DNA from 4 places in the Cytobacillus sp. EB106-05-05-XG126 genome. Region 3 is predicted to be linked to each of the others. Evidence: riboswitches for the same ligand, from Rfam matches in the RefSeq annotation. Region 3 holds a riboswitch; each other region holds the start of a gene.
What was found. A riboswitch is a leader RNA that binds a small molecule or an ion and turns the genes downstream of it on or off. The one in region 3 is predicted to bind thiamine pyrophosphate.
Positions count from the first base shown of each region.

Region 1 (5,707 bases), on a different contig from region 3:
TTCTTGAAATCCAGATAATAGCCGATCTCATGGTAAAGCATTAATTTTACCAGGTTCTCATTTGTCTCTTTTATTTTAAAATTGATTTTGGCTATGTAGCCGTTCACCTTCAGGTAGTTAAATTTTATTGTATTCGTTGAGACATTGTAGCTCATAGGCGAAGCGAGTGTATTGCTGAACTCATAATTTATATTGAGGCGTTGTTCGTTCAATGTATGTAAAATGATTTTTTCAATATCCCAGATATACAGCACTTTCCTTATCACAGTCCTTTCATTTTTTCTTGCCTTGATTATACAAGTCTATCAGTGACGGTAACAGTGTTTTTCGCTACTTTGGGTCCATTTGGGCAGAAACTGTACATTATGAAAAAATGAGACTGAGGCAAAAGAAGGAGAAAAACAGGTAATGGAAAAATCTGAAACTTCGCTGTTGCTTGATTCGTAGGTATGGTATTGACCAATCCTGATGAGGTGAAAAAATTGGAAAATAAAAAAGCAACAGTTGTTACTGTTTCAATGATGAAGCTGCAGATTTATTTATTCTTTACAACGATGGCGCTTATATTTGGGGTACTCTTTTTACATGCTGTGTTTTATGGCGGTGGGGAAATGTCTTTTGACCTCACAGGTATGCTATTATTTTTAGCTGGCATGGTCGCTATCGTTATTTTGCATGAAGCCATTCATTTGGCGGGTTTTCACTATATTGGCGGTGTTCCCTGGAAGGAAATGACCTGGGGAGTCAATTTGAAAATGGGTGTGGCTTATGCTCATGCCAAACAGCCAGTAACAGTTCAGCAAATGAAAAAGGTTTTAATGCTGCCATTCATTCCGACTGGCTTATTGCCGCTTATTCTGGGGGTTGTGTTTAATATGCCTGGATTATCGGTCCTGGGAGCGATATTGACAGTTGGCTGCATGGGAGATCTTGTTTTGTATCAAAAGCTATTAAAATTTCCTAATGAGGCTCTTGTCATTGACCATCCGACTAAACCGCAATTTACGGTTTATGAATAGCGGTTATACTAGCTTTTATATTTGCTGTCCCATCTAATAAATAGCTGCGTGAAATAGAAAGCAACGAGGGCCGCCAATGCTGATATAAGTAGGTTTCTCATGGAATCCAGTCCATAGAGCCGGATCCCGATTAATTTAGAAGCAGTGGTGCACAATCTCCAGTTTTCATAAACAATGGCTGTCTTATGAAAAAATGGAAAAAAGATACCGAACAGCATGAGGAAATAAATATATTTTTTCATTATCCTATTCCTTTCATTTGATCCTACTGGAAAGATATGAGTCAGATCCCCTTATTAGTATCAAATAGACAAGAAAAAAGGACAGTCATGGCTGTCCTTTTTAGTCTATTCTCTTTATGCGTCCATCAATTGCAGAACTAAACGGCTGAGGGAGCTGCTGTATATATTTCTCCAGTGCATCAATATCCATTGGTCCGGTCACTCTGCTTATACCACTTTTGAATACAGTAAAATTATCTCCGCCATCTGCGAGATAGGTATTAACGGTAACTGAATATTTCTTATCCGGATCAAGCCTTGTTCCGTTGGGCAAATAGATTTCCTGTATTTTACTGCCGGCAGGCTGTCTGTCATCCCAGCTGTAAGTGAAGCCCGAGATCTGAAGGATTCGGGTAGTATCAGGCTGCCATTGCTGATTGAGAATATCACGGATTTGGCTTCCTGTCAGGTTCATTTTAACCAATTGATTGCTGAATGGAAGGACGACATATAAGTTGCCCCATGTAACACGGCCTGCGTCAATGTCTGCCCGGATACCCCCTGGATTGATGAAAGCGAAATCTGTGTTCATCACTGCCCGCTCGGAATCGGCAATAAGATTGCCCAGGGCGGACTCGCCGCTTCTGTTTCGTGCAGCTGTGATGGGAAAGGAAGCAGTGCCAATATATCTGTTCACAGCGGGTTCTACTTTCATTTCGTAGTGTTCGATCATCCTGGTTATGTCGCTGGCAGGCTGGGTATTCTCTTGAAAAACATTTACAATTTCTGCGTGCTTACGGACAATATCCTTTGTCCGGGGATCTATTTCGATATCCACATCTGAAAAGGCAGTGCCATATGAATAGGCCTGCACGAGGAGCTTTCCATCCACCACACTGTTCAGATAAGCATGACTGTGGCCTCCGAACATAATATCAACTTCGTCATCTGCTTGATGGGCCAATTCTATTAGCTGGCCCGCGGCTAGTTCTCCATTTGGTTTTGATTTGCCGGGAACATGGGCCAGTACCACAATGGCTCTTACTCCTTGCTTTTTAAGTTCCCGGGTATACGTATTGATTACTTCCGCTTCATCAGTGAAGGTAAGACCCTTCACACTATTTGGTGCGGATAAGCTTGGTGTTTGTTTCATGATCACACCGATAAACCCTATTGGGACCCCGCTGACATTTAAAATCTTATAGGGAGGAAGGATGGGCTTGCCAGAATTCTGACTGATAACATTGGCTGCAATCCATGGAAAGCGTGAGCCGGGATAACTCTTTGCAGCTGAAGGGCTACCGCCATTTAGTAAGCGAAGCAGCTGATCCAAACCCCGGTCAAATTCATGGTTGCCGATGGTGCCAATGTCAAACCCCATCTTATTCAAAAATTCAATGGTCGGTTCATCCTTCAGGAGGGCGGATACAGGAGGACTTGCTCCTATCATGTCTCCAGTATGAAGCAGGATGGTATTTTCATTTTCTGCGGCACGCTGGCGCAAATACGCAGCGAGATAATCTGCACGTCCTGCTGGTCTGCCGTTAATCTGACGGGTCACATTCAACTGGCCATGGAAATCATTGATTCCCAGCAGCTGGACTCTCTTGTATGGTCCTTCTGAGCGATCTTCAATATGGCCATGATAATCCTCAGAGAGGCCTTGCCGATCCCATTGATCTTTTTCTCCCAGAGGCATTCCCAGAAAGCTAAATAATATAAGGGAGATAAGTACTTTCATCAATCAACCTCCTGTAATTGTGGCAGGGATAGTATTTGCAGATATTGGGGATTTAATCGTAAGGGGGCTTTTGGGTGGCAAGTAAATGAAAAAATCCTGCTAACCTGCACTTGTTTATCCAATTTGATAAAGGGTAAGTTCATATTAAGAAACATAATACTGCCAAAGGAGATGACAACATATGAAATATAAGAAGCTTTTGCTTTCAGTCCCATTGGGTGCAGGATTATTGTTGGCAGGGTGCGGAACAGATGAACAGGAGCCGCCGCCGGAAACGGAAGATGTGGAATTGGAAGATAATCAAATGGAAGAAAACAATAATGAAGATAGTGAAATGCAGGATCCAGGCACATCAGAGGAGTCGGATATGGAGGAACCCGGCATGAATGAAGAATCTCCACAGGATGAAGAAAACATGGATGAAAGTGATATGGATATGAACGATGGGGGTTCTGAAGAGAACTAATTGATGATACACATCTAAATACATGTAGAAAAACGTCTGCTAATGGCAGGCGTTTTTCTATGTTTTTTCAAAAAATTTGAATGTCTAAGCCGTGGAGTATTCAGCTGCAGGAATACAAGTGATCTAGCGGGAAAAAGCGGAAGTTTTTTCATACACATCATAGAAATCCCTTTTATTTGTTTTCAGAATTATGTATACTAAAATGGAATTGAATAGCAATAACTAGGGGTGCCCAATAGCTTGGGCTGAGAAAGAAACGCGCTAAAGTTTCTTGACTCTTTGGACCTGATCTGGATTATACCAGCGTGGGGAAGTTAGAATGTGCAAAAGTTACTTTGTGCAAAGACATCTGCGGTTAAGCCGGTCCATCTTTATGTGGACCGGCTTTTTTACATATATGGCACTTCCTTGGTTCCAGGTCTCGTCCTTACATTTTTAAAAAGGGAGAGATGGCAATGACTGCAAGTTCTTTAAATCATGAGAGTATTTCTATTATGTCGAGCTTTACTGGCAGCAAAAAAGTATATGTGAAGGGATCCAGGACTGATATAAAGGTTCCGGTGCGAGAGATAGAATTAAGCCCCACTGCCGGAACGTTTGGTGAAGAAGTCAATGAGCCGGTTCGTGTATACGATACGAGCGGACCATATACGGATCCTCATTATACGGCAGATCTAAAGAAAGGGCTTCCCGCCCTGAGAAGCCGGTGGATTCAGGAACGAGCGGATGTAGAAGAATATGATGGGCGGAAAGTAAAGCCCGAGGACAATGGCTACCTCAATGAAGGTGATCCGCGTGCCAATCATAAAGTCTTTCCTGGCTTATCCCGCAAGCCATTGAGAGCGATAAAAGGGAAGAATGTCACCCAGCTTCACTATGCAAAAAAGGGAATCATTACTCCAGAGATGGAGTTTATAGCCATTCGGGAAAATATGGAACCTGAATTTGTACGGTCTGAAGTAGCGAGGGGCCGGGCAATCATTCCTTCCAATATCAATCATCCTGAGACAGAGCCAATGATCATCGGAAGGAATTTTCATGTGAAAATTAATGCGAACATTGGAAACTCGGCTGTTTCATCCTCAATTGAAGAAGAGGTAGAGAAAATGACATGGGCCACACGCTGGGGCGCCGATACGATTATGGATCTTTCAACTGGAAAAAATATTCACACAACACGTGAATGGATTATCAGAAATTCTGCTGTTCCTGTAGGGACGGTTCCGATTTATCAGGCTTTGGAAAAGGTGAATGGAATTGCTGAGGACCTCACGTGGGAAGTATATAGGGATACCTTAATCGAACAGGCAGAGCAGGGTGTTGATTATTTTACAATTCATGCAGGTGTCCTTTTACGTTATGTACCGCTTACTGCCAAAAGGCTGACCGGAATTGTGTCCAGAGGCGGATCCATTATGGCCCAATGGTGCCTGCATCATCATAAAGAGAACTTTTTATATACACACTTTGAAGAAATCTGCGAGATCATGAAAGCTTATGATGTGGCCTTCTCCTTAGGGGATGGACTGCGGCCGGGATCGATTGCAGATGCAAATGACGAGGCTCAATTTGCGGAGCTTGAAACACTTGGGGAACTGACGAAAGTTGCCTGGGAACATGATGTTCAGGTAATGGTCGAGGGTCCTGGCCATGTTCCAATGCATTTAATCAAAGAGAATATGGATAAACAATTGGAAATCTGTAAAGAAGCACCATTCTACACACTCGGGCCGCTTACGACTGATATAGCTCCGGGATATGACCATATTACCTCTGCAATCGGGGCTGCTATGATAGGCTGGTATGGGACGGCAATGCTTTGCTATGTTACCCCTAAAGAACATTTGGGGTTGCCAAATAGAGACGATGTGCGCGAGGGTGTCATCACATATAAAATTGCCGCGCATGCTGCAGATCTGGCAAAGGGACATCCTGGAGCGCAAAAAAGGGATGATGCCCTGTCAAAAGCCCGTTTTGAATTTCGCTGGAGAGATCAATTCAATCTTTCTCTGGATCCTGAGCGCGCTTTGGAATTCCATGATGAAACATTGCCGGCTGAAGGGGCAAAAACAGCTCATTTTTGTTCCATGTGCGGGCCAAAATTTTGCAGTATGAGAATTTCTCAGGATATCCGGAATTATGCAAAAGAGCATCAGCTTGAAACCGACGAAGCGATACAGAAGGGACTGGAAGAAAAAGCTGAGGAATTTAGTAAGGCCGGAGGAAACATTTATCAGTAGTCTTTTTATAGTTTAATAGA
Region 1 is NZ_JBYTDU010000006.1:147,462-153,168, reverse strand. It holds gene AC3WTL_RS18080 (hypothetical protein) at 1-254, opposite strand, end outside; gene AC3WTL_RS18075 (DUF3267 domain-containing protein) at 483-1,019, shown strand; gene AC3WTL_RS18070 (hypothetical protein) at 1,028-1,261, opposite strand; gene AC3WTL_RS18065 (bifunctional metallophosphatase/5'-nucleotidase) at 1,362-2,981, opposite strand; gene AC3WTL_RS18060 (hypothetical protein) at 3,163-3,447, shown strand; TPP riboswitch at 3,662-3,776, shown strand; gene thiC (phosphomethylpyrimidine synthase ThiC) at 3,903-5,687, shown strand.
Region 1: linked by a shared signal. The riboswitch ahead of thiC (phosphomethylpyrimidine synthase ThiC) and the one ahead of AC3WTL_RS09155 (ABC transporter substrate-binding protein) in region 3 are both predicted to bind thiamine pyrophosphate.

Region 2 (5,707 bases), on a different contig from region 3:
TCAATGGAAACTTGCGGGAGTAGCGTGACAGGTGAGACCCCCCAGACGCGCAGTGTTGAGGAGGCTCACCGCCCGCCCCGCTGTTCGCTGAGCATCCTGGAGCGAAAATCAACGGACAACATTGATAGGCGAAAAAACTATTTTTACGAAAAGAGCCTTAAGTTAACATGGTTATTCCCGATTTTTTGTGAAATCCCTGCTAATTTGCAGAGAAAAGGCTCCAAAATTGTTACATAGTTTCTTAAAATCTAAAAAAGTGATATTATTTTCAATAAATTCAAAAAAAGGCGGGCTGGATGATGGCAAAAGTAGAGAATATTAGTTTCGCAGAAAACTTTCCTATTTCATTTAAGGAACTGGAAGAAGAAGCAGAGAAAGTAATGGGAGCAGGTGGATTTGGCTATGTTCAATCAGGAGCCGGCGGGGAAGAAACGCTGAAAAAGAATATCGAATCCTTTGCAAAATACTCAATAGTACCGAGGATGCTGAGAGATGTTTCAGTGCCTGATATAAGTGTGAAATTATGTGGAAAAACATATCCTTACCCGGTTTTCCTGGCACCAATTGGGATGCAGCGGCTTGAACATAATGAGGGAGAGCTGGCGTCTGCACGGGCAGCAGCTTCGTTTGGAGTTCCTTTTATCCAGAGCACAGTATCCAGTTATTCCATTGAAGAAATCGCAAAGGCAACAGGCTCGAGTCCAAAATGGTTCCAATTATATTGGTCCAATTATGAAGAAGCATCTTTCAGTATGGTTCGCCGTGCGGAAGAAGCGGGGTATGAGGCAATTGTGTTAACGGTTGATACGGTGATGATGGGATGGAGGGAAGCCGATTTAAGAAACAATTTTTCCCCGTTAAAGCTTGGCTATGGTAAAGCAAACTATGAAAGCGATCCCTTCTTTATGGCTTCTCTCCAGGACGGTGATGTCGTACAGGGAATCCTTGATAATATTCATCATCCAACATTAAGCTGGGAACATATTGCCAGATTAAAAGAGAAAACCAGCCTGCCCATTTTATTAAAGGGCATTCTCCACCCTGAGGATGCCAGGCTGGCCGTTGAAAGAGGGATAGACGGTATCATTGTCTCCAACCATGGCGGCAGACAGCTTGATGGAGTGATTGCGGCGATTGATGCGCTTGAACCGATTGCGAAGGAAGTTAAAGGAAGGATTCCAGTATTGTTTGACAGCGGCATTCGCCGAGGCTCAGATGTGGTTAAAGCTCTGGCACTGGGAGCTGACGCCGTTTGTCTGGGGCGGCCGTATGTGTACGGCTTGGCCATTGGCGGGCAGGAAGGAGTTGAAAAAGTGCTTGCCAACTTTATAGAAGAAACAAAAGTGTCTCTGTCTCTTGCGGGGGTGGGGAATTTAAAGGATATTGCTGGTCTGCGGTTAATTCGATAAAACCTTCTTAAAAAAATTCTGGGTTGTTGACAGTTGAGACTGTGTTTAATAGTATACCTATAGGGGTACATTATTAATATGCCATTACTAAAGGAGATGCAGTTATGTTCGATTACACAGCTGAAACCGAAAAATCAATTGAAGAAGCGATATCCTCACTGGAAGGAAGTCTGAAGGACGAAAAGTTCGGAGTTCTATGGCAGTTTAATGTTCAGGAGAAGCTGCAGGAAAAAGGCTTGGAATATAACGAGGCATTCCATGTGTTAGAGGTATGTAATCCGAATGAAGCACATCGCGTTTTAACACAGAATAAAATGGCCGGCTACTTCCTGCCTTGTAAAATTGTCGTCTATGAAGACAAGGGCAAAACGAAAATTGGGATGCCTAAGCCGACAAGTATGATTGAGCTAATCAATGACGAATCTGTTCAAAGCTTCGCAGCAGAAATTGAAGAGCGCTTAATCCAGTGCATCAAGAGAAGTATATAAGTTAAAAGTTTGATGACAGTGCCGGAATAATTTGTTAAGCTTGAAATAGCTTATCAAATTAAATATCTATGTAACTACTAGGGGTGCCCCGAATGTGCGGGCTGAGAGGAAAGCGCTTATAGCTTTCCGACTCTTATGGACCTGATCTGGTTAATGCCAGCGGAGGGAAGTAGGATTTGACAATATGTCGATTCATATACTTAAACCAAGCCGGGTCCTTTGTGGGGATCTGGCTTTTTTGTATACATACTTCTCATCGAGATAAGCAATCAGGCTGCCCTTTTAGAAAGGAGGTTTAGATGAACAGAACCCGATTGTTGACTACGATGGCACTATTTACGGCGATTGGGACACTGGGATCCCATTTGCTCTGGTTTCCGGCAGGTATAGCCAAGGCCTATCCGGTTCAGCATGCGGTAAATGTATTGGCCGCGGTGACTCTTGGACCACTGCCGGCAGCAGCCATTGCTTTTATGATTGCTTTGCTGCGTAATATGCTTGGATTCGGGACGCTGCTTGCGTTTCCAGGCGGCATGATCGGTGCGTTTTTGGCTGGTGTCCTTTATTTGAAATTCGGCCGGAAAATATGGGCTGCCGCTGGCGAGGTTTTGGGCACCGGTATAATCGGAGCATTGTTTGCTGTTCCGTATGCAAAATTTCTCATGGGCAGTGAAGCTGGTGCATTCTTCTTTGTGCCGCCGTTTCTGGTCAGCAGCATTGCCGGTGCGGCGATAGGCTTGTTGGTGTTAGCGAAGGTTAAAGAGAAGAATTTGGTTCAGAATATGTGATGATTTTGGGCTGGAGAAGTAAGATTGGTTAGCAGAGTAAGGGAGAGCAGCATAGCAATCTGACTTTATGAGCGATTTTCAAGAGTTATGGGCGAAATCCAAAATGTATGAGCGAAAAACGTCAAGTTAGACAATCGATAAAAAAACAATTAAAAATGTTAGAAAACTGCTAGGGGCGCTACGGCTGAGATAAGGAGCTTTTCCTTGGTCCCTTGGAACCTGATCTGGATAATGCCAGCGCAGGGAAGCAGTGAGGACCTCATTATATATCCTCATGCTTTTTCCCCGGCAGCTTCTGTATTTAATTAAGGAGGCTATTTTTTATGACTTTTTCAGAAATTCTGCGCAAGGAAAATGAAGATTTGTTTCAGCTGATATTTGAACATCCATTTGTTCAGGGGATCGGGAGAGGGGATGTGCCGAAAGAGGCGCTTGCTCATTACATTAAAGCGGACTTTGAGTATTTGAATGCGTTCATGCATATTTACGGAATTGCGATTTCAAAGTCAGCTGAACGTAAGGATATTGCATACTTTAACCAGCAAATAGAATTTGTATTGAACAGCGAAGTACACCCCCACCATAATTTTTGCCAGCAGATTGGGGTGGATTACGAAGCATTGCAGGGATATCCGCTTCCGCCGACAGCCGATCATTATGTAAAGCATATGATGTATCATGCCCATACAGGCGGCATGGGTGAAATACTCGCTGCATTATTGCCTTGCCCATGGACTTATTGGGAAATTGGGCTTGAGCTCATGAAGCAATATGAGCCAGATGAGAACCATCCGTTTTATCCGTGGATTTCTTTTTATGCAAACCTTAGAGTCGAAGCTGTGACCATGAATATGAGAAACCGTTTGGATGAACTTGCTGAAGCGGCATCACCGGAAGAAAGGCAGCGAATGAAGGATGCTTTCCGAAAAAGCTGCCAGCTGGAGCTTGGTTTCTGGGAGATGGCTTATACCTGCGAAGAGTGGCCGGCGGGCAATCCGGCAGCAGTCAGATAGAAAAGCGTAAGCGACTCGCTCACCCTCGACACCTCGATGTGCAGGCTGCTTGCGCTAGAGAGTTATCGAAGTTCAAAATTTTATACTTTCTTATTTAATAAGAAAAACGCCTGCATCTGCTTTATGGCAGTGCAGGCGTTTTTTCAAAATCCCATCTGTAGTGAGCGGTAATGGGAGTCTTAAAAGAAGATAGTTTTACTTCTGCTGCAAATGGGGTGGAGTTATGTATTACGTATGGAATGCCATCTTTAGTCCGTTTGTCAGATATGAAAGCCACATGGTCGAATTTAGGAGAAAGGAAAACCACAATATCACCCGGCTGCCATTGCTGAAGGTTCTTAACATCTCCTGGAATCAGTTCTGTTGTTAATGACTTTGCGAACCGGCTAAAAAAGATATTCTGGTTTGGTACCCTTCTGAAATCAATGTTCGGATCAGGCTTGCCATGGACTCTTGAATACAAGTCCGTATTTTCGGCGATATCCTGATCAATAAGATCCTTTATGGTTACATCAGCCTCCTGGAAACCTCTCCAAATCACGTCTGTACAGACACCCTCGCCATCGGGCGGATAGCCTCCCGCATAGTAGGCACTTTTATATGGCGTGCGCTGTTCCACTTCTTTTCTGGCTGTCTGGACCATATCAAGCGGATCAGCAATGCCGTTTTGATTTGAATCGGCCTGTGAGTAATCAGAGGGCACCTCCAGTTTCTTTGCAAAAGGATTTCCGAAATGAATGCCGATGGAATCCAGAATGATTCCACCCCGAAAAAAAAGAATGAAAAATAACAGTACTCCAATTATTGAAGTAAATACCTTTTTAACCATAAGTACACCTCACCTATTTTACTGAATAGACGGTATTATTTCCCAATAAGTTACATGAAGGTATGATAAGATTGTTATAACCATTCATAAGAGAGGGGATATAATGGTTCATAAAATAGGGGTATCAGGAAGCGTCATTTTGTCAGACAGCAAGCTGTTTCATAAACTTTTTAAACGTCATTTGCCGCATATTGAGATAGGGGAATTTCAAGATGAGGAATCCTTTCAATGCTTTATTAAATTGCTGGGCAAAACAAACAAAAGCTTTGGTCTTCATTCGCCTCTTTTCCGGGGACAAAGCAAATACGATCTTCTGGAAAAGGTCAGTATGAATCCAGAGGAAGCCTGGATCCAGTTTGAGGCGGAAGTGGAAAGGATGTCCCGGCTTGGTGCTGAATACATATTGGTGCACTTTCCTTATTTTAAAAAGGAAGCAAGTGGGAATCCGGCAGAGATTATTGAGGAGGGACTCAAGAAACTCAGTGCTCTTCAGAAAAAATATGAGATTATGATCGTGTGTGAACCAAAATTAGGATTCAGGCAATCGCCGGCAGGAATCGATTATCTTGACAGTTTTCCAGTAGAGACATGGAAGAAATATGGCCTCAGCCTCTGTATTGATATCGGGGATTATATATTAGCCACGGACGACAAGGCCATAAATTATGCAGGAAAATGGGCTGAGTTTGTGAGAGTTGTTCATTTACATAATGTTGAATACCAGGACGATAAATATATCTGGGTCCCTGTGCATCCATCTCATGAGAATGATGGCCGTCATCATAAAATAAAGAAACTGATGGATTTTCTGGCAAAGGAATGTGAGGATGTGTTTTTTGTCATGGAATATACACCACACACGAACCCTTCGGAAAAAATGGCAGAAGAAGGAATTCAGTGGGCAAGAGAAGTCATTGAGGCCGGGTCTGTCAGGTAGGGGAGCAGGCCTCCCCACATTCCTTCTGCGTAAATTTATATAGGGAGTATGGGAAATTGCCTTGTTTGTATGCTAGTATATATGTGAAATTAATCACAATATAAGGGGAGGGAGTTTATTTCAATGCTGGGATTAAAAATAAAAACGGCCCTGCAGGCTTCCATTCTTTTTACCTTTGGATTTTGGCTTCTCTTTTTCTTTTCAGAAGGGGAACTGTTTTCTTTTTTCCTGATCGTGGTTTTT
Region 2 is NZ_JBYTDU010000009.1:48,312-54,018, forward strand. It holds gene AC3WTL_RS19695 (alpha-hydroxy-acid oxidizing protein) at 300-1,409, shown strand; gene AC3WTL_RS19700 (DUF302 domain-containing protein) at 1,514-1,897, shown strand; TPP riboswitch at 1,967-2,082, shown strand; gene thiW (energy coupling factor transporter S component ThiW) at 2,197-2,685, shown strand; TPP riboswitch at 2,847-2,948, shown strand; gene tenA (thiaminase II) at 3,009-3,698, shown strand; gene AC3WTL_RS19715 (DUF1287 domain-containing protein) at 3,820-4,527, opposite strand; gene AC3WTL_RS19720 (TIM barrel protein) at 4,631-5,464, shown strand; gene AC3WTL_RS19725 (DUF6843 domain-containing protein) at 5,588-5,707, shown strand, end outside.
Region 2: linked by a shared signal. The riboswitch ahead of thiW (energy coupling factor transporter S component ThiW) and the one ahead of AC3WTL_RS09155 (ABC transporter substrate-binding protein) in region 3 are both predicted to bind thiamine pyrophosphate.

Region 3 (5,707 bases):
GCCATCATGGAAGGGTGGGTAGGTTTGTTTTTAAAAGGGCCCTCGAATTCCCATGGGCCGTCTGTTTCTGCCATCAACTTATCCATCGGGTAATTCCGTACGAGGCCCTGTATTTCTTTTTCATACACGATATCTGGAGTAAAGGATATGTAATAGCCATTGGAAATCAGCCTGCTTGCTGCTGCAGTGTCACCTTTAAACCAGTGGAAATGAGCCTTTTTAATCGAATGCTTTTCCAATAAATTGCACACAATCTGTGCATCATCATAAATTGCATGGAGGACGATGGGCTTATCCTGTTTTTTTGCAAGCTTTATGAATTCTTCGAGAAGTTCAATATATCCGCCTGGGATCTTGCTCCCCTTAGGTCTCAAATAGTATGGAAGGCCAACCTCGCCAATAGCAGCCATCTGCTCTGTGTGAATCTTTATCCAGCTGAAAAGATCTGAAATATCATGATCATTGGGCAGTACCTGTTCAGGGTGAAAACCAAAGGCAGGTTTAACAAAGGGATAGATTTCTGCAAGAGCAAGGTTTCTTTTGCAGGAGTTTAAATCGCTTGAAACTGTAACCAGTGAAAGCTTAAACGGCAATTTATGAAACATTTTTTCTAAATCAATATCGCTGTACTTATCAAGATGAATATGGGCATCAATATAATTATCCATGCTGCTGCCTCCTAATGATTTTTCAGCACATGATGAATGCTTCTTTTGCATTCAAGGAAATTTTCATCCAGGAAAATTTCCTCCATTCGCGGCCGCCCAAAAGGCATTTTGTATTCTTGAACCACTCTAGCAGGCTTGCTGCCGAGTATTAATATTCGATCAGAGAGGTAAATGGCTTCTTCGATATTGTGAGTGACAAACAGAATCGTCGGCTTATGTTCATTCCAAATATTGAGAAGCCATTTTTGCATATCAAGACGGGTAAGCTCATCCAAAGCTGAAAAAGGTTCATCCAGCAGTATGATTGGCTGCGGGCTTAATAGTGCCCGGATGAAGGCGGCCCTTTGCTTCATGCCTCCTGATAATTCATGCGGAAACGCATTTTCATAGTCACCGAGTCCGGCTTTTTGAAGCATTTTTCTGGCTGTTTCGGGATCGGGTTTCCCCATAATTTCCTGGCCAAGCAGTACATTCTGAAGGATAGTTCTCCAAGGCATCAGGGAAGGTGTCTGGGGCATATAGCTAATTGAACCGCGTTTGCCGCTGATTTCGGCCTTCCCTAGCATGATGGACCCTTCATCAGGCAGTAGCATCCCGCCAATCAGGTTAAAGATAGTGCTCTTTCCGCTGCCTGATGGCCCTAAAATCGAAACAAACTCCCCTTCATTTACTTGAAAACTCAAATTGCTTAAAACCTGATTTGAATCAAAATTTTTCGTTAGAGAATTAACCGATAATTGTATCATTTCCTCCCACTCTCCCTGGACTTCCATTTAATAAGCAAACGTTCTGAAAGTAATATACCTCCAAAAAGCAGCAAACTTAACAGCATAATCGCAAGTATGGCTACAAAAACACGGTCTGTCCGAAAGGAAGAAGACGCTAGAGTCATATAAACCCCTATTCCGGCTTTGGCTCCGAGCCATTCAGATATTACAGCACCCATCACACTATAGGTCGCAGAGATCTTTAGCCCGGAAAATAAAGATGGAAGGGAATGGGGAAGCTCCAGCTTCCAAAACAGCTGTCCTCTGCCGGCTCCAGCCATCAGCATATAATGCCTGAGATCTCCTGGAGTTTGCCGAAAACCATCCAATGCTGCAACAGTAATGGGGAAGAAGCATACCAGCGTAATGACAATAAGTTTTGGAAGTATGCCAAATCCAAACCATACAACCAGTAAAGGAGCCAGAACAATTATTGGCACATTCTGTGAAAGGATGAGAAGCGGGTAAACAGACTCTCTTATAAAAGGCAATAAGTGCAATATAACAGCTGTAAGCAATCCGATGGCAGTGCCAATGGCAAATCCACATAGTGAAAGCAGGACTGTCGATTGAAGATGCGGGCGGAAGCCCTCCCAGCCCAAAACTGCCTCCTGAATGATATCTGTCGGGGGAGGCAGGAGCCAAGCAGGGACTTCTGCCAGATTTACCGCCATCTCCCAGAGAATGAATAAAAGGAGGAGAACCGCAGCCGGCCTCCACCCTTTTCTGAATACATTGATCATGGACGGTACTTCTCCGTTAAATCACTCATTTCAATTCCAGCGGGCTGATAGAGAATCTTAACCTGTGAGATTACGTTGCTGCTGCCTTTTTCAATCATTTTTCTGTTCATGTCAGCAATGATTTTCAATAAGTGTTCTAAATCGCCTTCCATCGTTGTTTCAAGGGGATGCACTTCGTACTTAACACCGGATTGCTGAATGATACTGATTGCTTCATCAACGTATGGTATAACATTTTCCCCATCTTTTGTTTTTGGTATGATTTGAATGCTTACAAGTGCGTTTGCCATTTAATAACTCTCCTTATTCCGGCAGGAAGTCATTTGTAAATGCTTTGCCGGCATCTAATTCTTTATCTAAAAGACCATTTTCATGCATCCAGTCTGCATAGTTTTCCCAGACCTCAAGCTTTTGTTCTCCCCATCTGGCAGCATCATCCTGATAGCGCGGTGATAGCCACTCCTGGCTCTTTTTGACCAATTCGCTGTCCAGGTCGGGAGCATTCTTTAACAAGATATCAGCTGCTTCCTCAGGCTGGTCGATTGCAAATTCATATCCTTTGGATGCAGCATTTACAAATGCTTTAACAGTTTCCGGATCATCTTCAATCATTTTTTCACTCGTTGCCAGAACAGGCGTATAGTAATCCAGTTTTTCTGAGTAGTCTGTGAGGTAGACCATATTAATCTTTTCCCCCCGAAGCTCAGCTTCTACACCTGTCCATCCGTAATAAATCCATGCGAAGTCTATATCTCTTTTAACAGCGGTAAAAAAATCCGCATCCCCCATGTTAACGATTGAGACCTTATCAACATTGGCGTTTTCCTTCTTCATTAGGGAGTCTATTACCGATTTTTCTACAGGAGCTCCCCAGCCGCCATAAGTTTTCCCTTCAAAATCTTTCGGCGATTCAATGTTTTTTTCAGCAGGGGATGCAAAGCCGGAAGTATTGTGCTGAATAACAGCTGCTATTGAAACCAGAGGCACACCCTGTACACGGGCTTCCGTAATGCTTTCCTGATAGCTGACACCGAAATCTGCCTTGCCTGATGCAGTCAATTGATCTGCACCTGCTTCACCTGGCATGATAATTTCGACATCGAGCCCTTCTTCTTTAAAATAGCCTTTTTCCTTTGCGGCATATAAGCCGGTATGATTGGTATTGGGTGTCCAATCCAATACAACAGTAACTTTTTTCAAACCTTCTTTGCTGTCTGCATCTTTGCCTCCAGTCTGATTATCCGTTCCATTACCGGCACAGCCTGAAAGAAGCAGCAGTGTACAGATAACTGCAATCCACTTTTTCATAAGTAATCCTCCTAAAAACCTTTATGTAATAAGGAAAGTTGATATTAGTCTGCCCTGAAAAATAAAAAACGCCCCGGCATAATACCGGGACGCATATAAAAAAACATTTTATTATGTTTAAGAATATGTTCCCTACGCCGGTATTAGCCAGATCAGGTTCAAAGGGTCAGCATCTTAAGGATGAAGTCTCAACCGGCACACCGGTTCCCCTACATTTCTTGCTATTTAATTTTAACAGGCATGAATACTTTCCATTATTTATTATAGCAGACAATATCAAAATGGACATCATTTTGAACGTTATTTCATTTCAATAGTCCGGCTCTCTTTCCAGGTTTTGAATTTCTCAATTTCACCTGTAATCTGGCTGACGGCAAAACCAAGTACTGCTGCATCATCAAGGATACCCATTCCGATCAAAAAGTCTGGAACCAGGTCGATAGGAGAGACAAAGTATAGGATGGATGCAATAATAAAGATAATTGATTTTTTGGAGATATGCCGGTAATCGCCTTTTGACCATGCCTTAACTAAATCGATCAGCAGCTGAAACTTTTCCCATATATCACTTAACGAAGATTTGTTTTTCTCAGCTTTAAGTGTAGCTTTTTTTAGCAGGCCTTTTGTTTTTTCGGGATCATCCGCATAGCGTTGTGCCCTGGAAGAAAATTTTTTATAGCCGTCCTTATAATCTTTCGTTTCTATTTCAGGCATAGCCATCACTCCTATATTGATAATTCGTAAAAACAGTTATAATCTATTATTTACCGCATACCTGACATGACATAAACATTTAACCAGGAGAAAAAAATGGAAATAGCCTTCAAACCTGTGAAAATATTTTAGTGGGAGCTGGTATTTATGCTTGAGAAATGGCTGAAGGAATCAAATTATACAGTAATACTATCTGGAGCAGGTATGTCAACTGAAAGCGGTCTGCCTGATTTCAGGTCAGCCAATGATGGCTTATGGAACGGGAAAGACCCTGGGAAAATTGCCAGTACTGAAGCATTGAATGAAAATGTGAGGGAGTTTATAGAATTTTATCGGCACCGGGTAATCGGGCTCAAGGAGTGCAGCCCTCATAAAGGCCACTATATTCTTGCTGATTGGGAAAAGAGAGGCATTTTAAAGAGTATTATCACCCAGAATGTGGATGGATTTCATCGGCTGGCAGGGAGTGAAAATGTATCAGAGCTTCATGGGAATCTGCAGACACTCCATTGCCAGGAATGCAAAAAAGAGTTCCCAAGCGAGGGATATTTGCATGGACACGTTCAATGTAATTGCGGGGGGCTGCTTCGTCCTTCAATAGTTCTGTTTGGGGAGATGCTGCCTGAGCAGGCTTTAGATTTTGCAGCGGAAGAATCAGAAAAGGCAGAACTATTTATTGTTCTCGGATCATCCCTGACTGTGACACCAGCCAATCAGTTTCCGCTGATAGCAAAACAAAACGGAGCAAAACTGGTGATTATTAATATGGAACCCACTGATTTTGACTTTTATGCTGATGAAGTGATCCATGAGCGCAAAATTGGTGAAGTTCTCGAAGAACTTGATCGTGCCTTAATGCAGCGGGAGAATGAGAAATTATAAAAACTATGATTTTTTGAGCCAATCCCCTATAATGGACAATGAACATGATTACTGCTGTTTCAAGCGATATGATATATAAGGAGTGTTCAGCATGTTATCAAACATCGGTATTCCAGGCTTAATTCTCATCCTGGTTCTTGCTCTTATTATTTTTGGTCCTAAAAAACTTCCTGAAATAGGGAGAGCATTCGGGGAGACCTTAAAAGAATTTAAGAAATCTACCCGTGATCTCACTAAAGATGATGATGATAAAAGAAAATAGCCTACTGGTTTAGAAACCGGCTTTGCAGACGATTAGTCTTCGAAGCCGGTTTTTCTACTTTTTGGCTTCGAACCGAGTGAATGGGTATAGAAAAAAAGGAAAAGAAAAAATAGTTGACTAACATGTATATACAAGATAGAATGAAAGCGTAAACAGTTCATGTATATACAAGTTAGTTTGTGTGTAATGGATAGATTTATAAAAATCGAGAACGATAATAAGAACCTTATAACTGTTTTTTTCTTTAATATGAAAACGGTAACAGGAGGAGAGTGTAGAATGGCCACAAATAAAGAGTCAGCAGAGCAAATCGTAGAAGCTATCGGGGGAAGGGATAATATCGCTGCGGCCACTCATTGCGTA
Region 3 is NZ_JBYTDU010000001.1:1,847,107-1,852,813, reverse strand. It holds gene AC3WTL_RS09175 (TatD family hydrolase) at 1-668, opposite strand, end outside; gene AC3WTL_RS09170 (ABC transporter ATP-binding protein) at 680-1,414, opposite strand; gene AC3WTL_RS09165 (ABC transporter permease) at 1,411-2,178, opposite strand; gene AC3WTL_RS09160 (thiamine-binding protein) at 2,175-2,468, opposite strand; gene AC3WTL_RS09155 (ABC transporter substrate-binding protein) at 2,482-3,486, opposite strand; TPP riboswitch at 3,599-3,707, opposite strand; gene AC3WTL_RS09150 (YkvA family protein) at 3,787-4,200, opposite strand; gene AC3WTL_RS09145 (NAD-dependent deacylase) at 4,348-5,082, shown strand; gene tatA (twin-arginine translocase TatA/TatE family subunit) at 5,174-5,344, shown strand; gene treP (PTS system trehalose-specific EIIBC component) at 5,624-5,707, shown strand, end outside.

Region 4 (5,707 bases), 230 kb from region 3:
GGATAAAGTATGAACAGTCAGGGATTCCGGCATTAGTTTCTCTGTTTCACCCAGAGTATGCGCAAATTCCGGAACACCTTCTCCAGGCAATCCAATGATCAAATCCATATTGATATTGTTCATGCCCATATTACGGGCCAAATGGAATTTATCCACGGTTTCTTCTACTGTGTGGTGACGGCCAATTGCTTTCAAGGTCTCCTGAATATAGGACTGAGGATTGATGCTGATACGGTCAATATTCCATTTTTTAAGCACTTCAAGCTTTTCAGGTGTAATCGTATCCGGACGGCCTGCTTCCACAGTGACCTCCCGAATGTTTTCTACATCTGGAAAAGATTCATACATTTCCTCATAAAGCATATCCATCTCTTCTGCCGTAATGCTTGTCGGGGTCCCTCCGCCATAATAGACAGTGGTGATTTTCACATTATTTTCTTTCAGCCAATCACCAATTTTGCGCATTTCAAAATGAAGGCCGCCAAGAAATGAGTTAACAGAACCCTGCCTGCCATTAATTGCATAGGCAGGAAAAGTACAATACGCGCACTTTGTCGGGCAGAACGGAATGCCAATATATATGCTTACCTCATTTTTTAAGTCATAAAGATCCGGCACAACAGCAAGCTGCCGGTCTACAATATTCTGCATAAGCTGAATTTTTTCATCTGTAATCAAGTACTCTTCCTTCAGCTGCTGATGAGCTTCCTGGAGAGGTGTCTGATTCTGCATGGCACGGTGAAGCAATTTTGTGGGACGTACTCCGGTCAGAATACCCCACTTCTGGGTAATGCCAGTCCATTCCTGCAAAACAGTCAGGTATACATGTGATACTGCATTCTTCACTTGTCTGAAAGTCTCTTTGTCTGACTCAGCCGGAACAAATTCCTTTTCAAAATTGGCTGTAAGGTTCCTGTTGTCTTTATCAGTAAGCTCTGCAATGGCTTTAATGCGTTCTCCCTGCTCAAGCTGAAAAGAAATGGTCAGATCTGCTGCAGCATTCTCACCCAGCACCACTTCACATTCTTCAAAAAAGAGGTTCCCGATCAGCCGAAGCGGCCGATGGAACCGTTCATCCTGTATGCCTAAAATTGAAATGTTCAAATCTATCACCTTTTTTTAGAAAATATAATAAATCTGCCGGTGTTTCATCTCACTGACGGCAGTTGCAGAGTCTATATTATTCATGTTGACAAACTCCTTTTAGTGTACAGAAATGGGGAAACAAGGTCAATATCAGGGAAGAGAATCCCATTGGATCGCTTTATTTAATTCCCTCTCTTTTTCACTTTCTCTTTATCCCATGCCTGAATCAAAAAGAGAGCCAATCTGCCTGACTGGACTCTCTTTCATTCATTTTATTTTAGCAGATTCATTTTCTTCAGGAAATCGATCGGATGCTGTTTGCGGAAATGTTCTTTAACCATGTAGCTTACGCCGCTCTGGTCATTGGATCGTGTCAGCCAGTCTGCTGCTTTTTTAACTTCTGCCGGGGCATTGCCCATCGCCACACCCAGACCGGCGGCTTCAATCATTTCCAGATCATCTTCAGAATCTCCTATGACGACCATTTGATTTCTGGAAATTCCAAGGTGTTCACATAAATAGAGCAAACCATTCAGCTTTGAAACTCCGGAAGGAACAATGTCCATCCTCAGATCATTCAGTTTAATGACTTCCACATTTTCAAACATGCCCCAAATGGCTGTCTTAGCATCCTCAAGGTCTTCTTTATCTTCAAAGTACACTTCAATTTTTGGCGGTGTGACCGGCTCATCTAATATGGTGTCACTTAATGAATCCACAAACTGCTGGGAATAAAAAATGGGATCGCCGGTTGTAAAAACAGTTTTAGCAAGCATGTTGGTATTGAGCTTCGTTTTGTTGGCAAGGGAATATTTTTCGTGCACCAGCCTGATTTGACAGGTAAAGCCTTCAAGCAGGCGCACGATTTCAAACGTTTCATCTTCCTGAATCCTTTTTACAAAAATCGGCTTTTCCTGAGAAGCTGCAATATATGCCCCCCTGTGTGTGACCAGCAAAGAATTGATTTTCAATGCTTTAGCCACTTTTTTCGCGGATGGAAAGCTTCTGGACGTAACAAGTGTTACATAGATCCCTTTTTGCTGCACATATTCAATCGCTTCTTTTGTTGATTTATGAAGTCTTCCATTTGATTGGAGTAATGTTCCGTCTATGTTTAAAGCAAGCATTCTGTATATCATCCAATTTGCCCCCTATTCTCGGTGTAAAATTGTCCTATTACACTTTTATGAAGAGAAGGACTGGAATAGAACATGACATGGACAATGCAGAAATTTTTTATAGCTTATCTGTGTTAGTGAAGGCGTTTATCTGTTTTCATAGATCAATTGATTTGAAGAATTATTAATTAGTCATTTACAATTTGGATGCTCCGTATTAAGATGGAGTCAATAAAAACTGCATATCTTATTTTGCACTAGGGGAGCTTTTTGGCTGAGAAGAACAATCCGTTCTGACTCTTATCACCCGATCTGGATAATACCAGCGTGGGGAAGTGCAGGTGAACGGCTATCATTTCTAGTGTATTGATATCATTCAACTGCATTTCCTTATGGGAATGCAGTTTTTTATTTTCATTAGGCTCTTTTCGAGTAAATTGTTGTTTTTCGCCTATTAATGTTGTCCGTTGATTTCCGCTCCAGGCTGCTCGCTTTCCGCGGGGCGGGCGGTGAGCCTCCTCGACGCTGCGCGTCTGCGGGGTCTCACCTGTCCCGCTACTCCCGCAGGAGTCTCGCACCTTCCGCTACAATCAACTCAGTAAATCATATACAAAAAGCAACAAACCTTGCGAAAATAGCCTTTCATTAAAACTAAACTAGGAGGATGGAAAAATGCAGGAAAATTTTCTATGCGGAACAAGCGAGATTACAGGGTGCAGGTTTTCAATTTATCCAATGACTGACAGGTTTGTGGATGTTATATTATCTGCTCTAAAAGAAGTGAATACAAGCAAGGTATGGATGGAAACAGATGATGTGAGCACTTGTGTGAGAGGCAGGTGCATTCATGTTTTTGATGTGGTCAAAGCTATTTATCTTGAAACAGTTAAGCATGGTGACCATGTAGTATTTAATGGCACTTTTTCCAATGGATGCCCTGGGGATACTGCGGGCGATGCTTATCTTGCTGAAAATGAGGAACGGGCGAATGAAGAATCAGCAGCAGGAATCAGCCAGGAAGTCGCTGTCCAGTTTGCCCTTTATCCGATGGGGATTCCTGATTACATGAACGTCATTATGAACCAGGTCGAGCTCGCAAAGAATCGGGAAACTTTTACTAAAGGAGTGCATTATGCTTCAAGACTGGATGGAGATGCACACGCTGTTTTTAAAACACTGGAGGATGCTTTTGAAAACTGCAAGAAAAGCGATTCTACACATATTGTTATGACAGTGAATATGTCTGCCAACAGTCCATCCAAAAAGGAGACTGAGTAATATGCTTGAAAAGTGGAAGCTTCGAGAAGTCATAGTCCTGTCTGTACTCGCTGTCGTGTTTGCAGTTGTATATCTGGTATTCCTGCAATTTGGCAACGTGCTATATGGAATGTTCGGCTTAATTGGATATGATCTTATTTTTGGCATTTGGTTTATTGTTTCAATTATCGCAGCTTACATAATCAGAAAACCCGGAGCAGCCTTTTTATCGGAAACCATCGCTGCAGCCATTGAAGTCATGATCGGCAACGCAGTTGGTCCCCGCCTGATACTGTCAGGGATGATTCAGGGGATTGGAGCAGAAGCTGTTTTTGCGGCCACGAAATGGAATAATTACCGGCCATGGGTTTTAATTGCTGCCGGAATGGGCTCATCTGTTACTAGTTTTATTTGGGGCTATTTCATTTCCGGCTATGCTGCCCTCTCACCCGGTTATGTTACGGCTATGTTTTTTGTGAGGCTGATCAGCGGTGCTTTATTAGCTGGATTGCTAGGCAAATGGCTAAGCGAAAGCCTTGCGAAAACAGGGGCATTAAACAGCTTTCCTATTGGAAAAGAGCTAAAAAGGGGAAAACCGGAAAATGGAATTACAGCATAATAGGCACATATTAAAAACTGAACAGCTTTCCTTCAGGTATGAAGATGTGAAAAAACCTATTTTAAAAGATGTGCAATTCAGCCTTTATCCAGGGGAAGCAGTTCTATTGCTGGGCCCAAGCGGCTCGGGAAAAAGCACACTTGCTTTCTGCTTAAATAAATTATATCCGGAGGCCGTTGATGGCAAATTGGACGGGACCATTTCATTCAAGGGAAAGATGCTGGAGGAGTTCGGCCCTGGCGAAATTAATCAGCACATTGGCATTGTGTTTCAAGACCCCGAAAGCCAATTTTGCATGACCACAGTCGAGGATGAGCTGGCATTTGGGCTTGAGAATATGAAAACACCTCCTGAAGAAATAGAGAGTAAGATTGATGAAGCATTGGAGCTTGTTCATCTTTTGCCGTATAAACATTCCTTGATCCACACCCTTTCCGGGGGCCAAAAGCAAAAGCTTGCACTGGCATGTGTTTTATCATTAAAACCGGATATCCTGATTTTGGACGAACCGACAGCAAATCTGGACCCGGCTTCAAGCTATGAACTTACACGCATAATCAAAGAGCTTAAACAGAACCAGGCATTTTCCCTGCTAATAATTGAGCACAGGCTGGATGATTGGATTGATTTGACCGACCGGTGCTTGGTCCTAAACAAGGAAGGTGAAATTTTATTTAATGGAAGCACGGCAGAATGCTTTAATCAATATGCAGAAGAACTACTGCATGAGGGCATCTGGCTGCCAAGCGCGGTTAGAGCCGGCCTATTAGGAAAAAAAGAAGGTATTTACAAAGGGGAAAAGCTCCCGTTGTCTGATCGGGAATTAATCGCCGGATTAGCAAATCCCTTTTGTGCACTTCAGATTTTAGACAACCGGAAGAAAAAACACCAAGCTCATGAAGAGCAGATTATCCTATCAGCAGAGAATCTAACGTTTAATAAAGCTGGTAAGGACTTGCTAAGAAATATTAGTTTTTCTGTAAAAAAAGGCGAATTTGTGGCAATTGCCGGTTCAAATGGGTCAGGAAAAACAACACTTTCCAGACTGCTGGCTGGACTATATCCTCCTTCAAAGGGCAATATACTATTTTATGACAGCTCCCTTTCCCAATGGAAGGAGAAGGAGTTAAGACAGAAATTAGCTTACGTTTTTCAAAATCCCGAGCATCAATTTATTGCAGACTCTGTCTATGATGAAATAGCCTTCAGCCTAAAAATACAACAAATTCCTGATGCCGATATTCAAAAAACAGTTCAGGCTGCTCTGCTTCAAGTGGACTTGCTCCAATGTGCTGACTTGCATCCTTTTTCCTTAAGCCAGGGACAAAAGCGGCGGCTTAGTGTCGCATCGATGCTTGTGAATGATCAGGAGCTGCTCCTCCTTGATGAGCCAACATTTGGACAGGATGCCAGGACGTCCGGGGAGCTTATGAAGCTATTGGAAACAAAGATCCAAAGTGGAGGTTCCGTGGTGATGATCACGCATGACATGGAAATCCTCCATTCCTATGCGGACAAAGTGATTGTTCTTTCAGAAGGAGAGAAGATTTACGATGGTTTGCCAGATGCATTATGGAAGAAAGATGAGATTATGAAGATTGCTTCCCTAAAGGTTCCTTACCTAGAA
Region 4 is NZ_JBYTDU010000001.1:2,074,590-2,080,296, forward strand. It holds gene AC3WTL_RS10275 (coproporphyrinogen III oxidase) at 1-1,104, opposite strand, end outside; gene AC3WTL_RS10280 (Cof-type HAD-IIB family hydrolase) at 1,359-2,225, opposite strand; TPP riboswitch at 2,454-2,555, shown strand; gene AC3WTL_RS10285 (Ykof family thiamine-binding protein) at 2,877-3,482, shown strand; gene AC3WTL_RS10290 (ECF transporter S component) at 3,484-4,080, shown strand; gene AC3WTL_RS10295 (ABC transporter ATP-binding protein) at 4,064-5,707, shown strand, end outside.
Region 4: linked by a shared signal. The riboswitch ahead of AC3WTL_RS10285 (Ykof family thiamine-binding protein) and the one ahead of AC3WTL_RS09155 (ABC transporter substrate-binding protein) in region 3 are both predicted to bind thiamine pyrophosphate.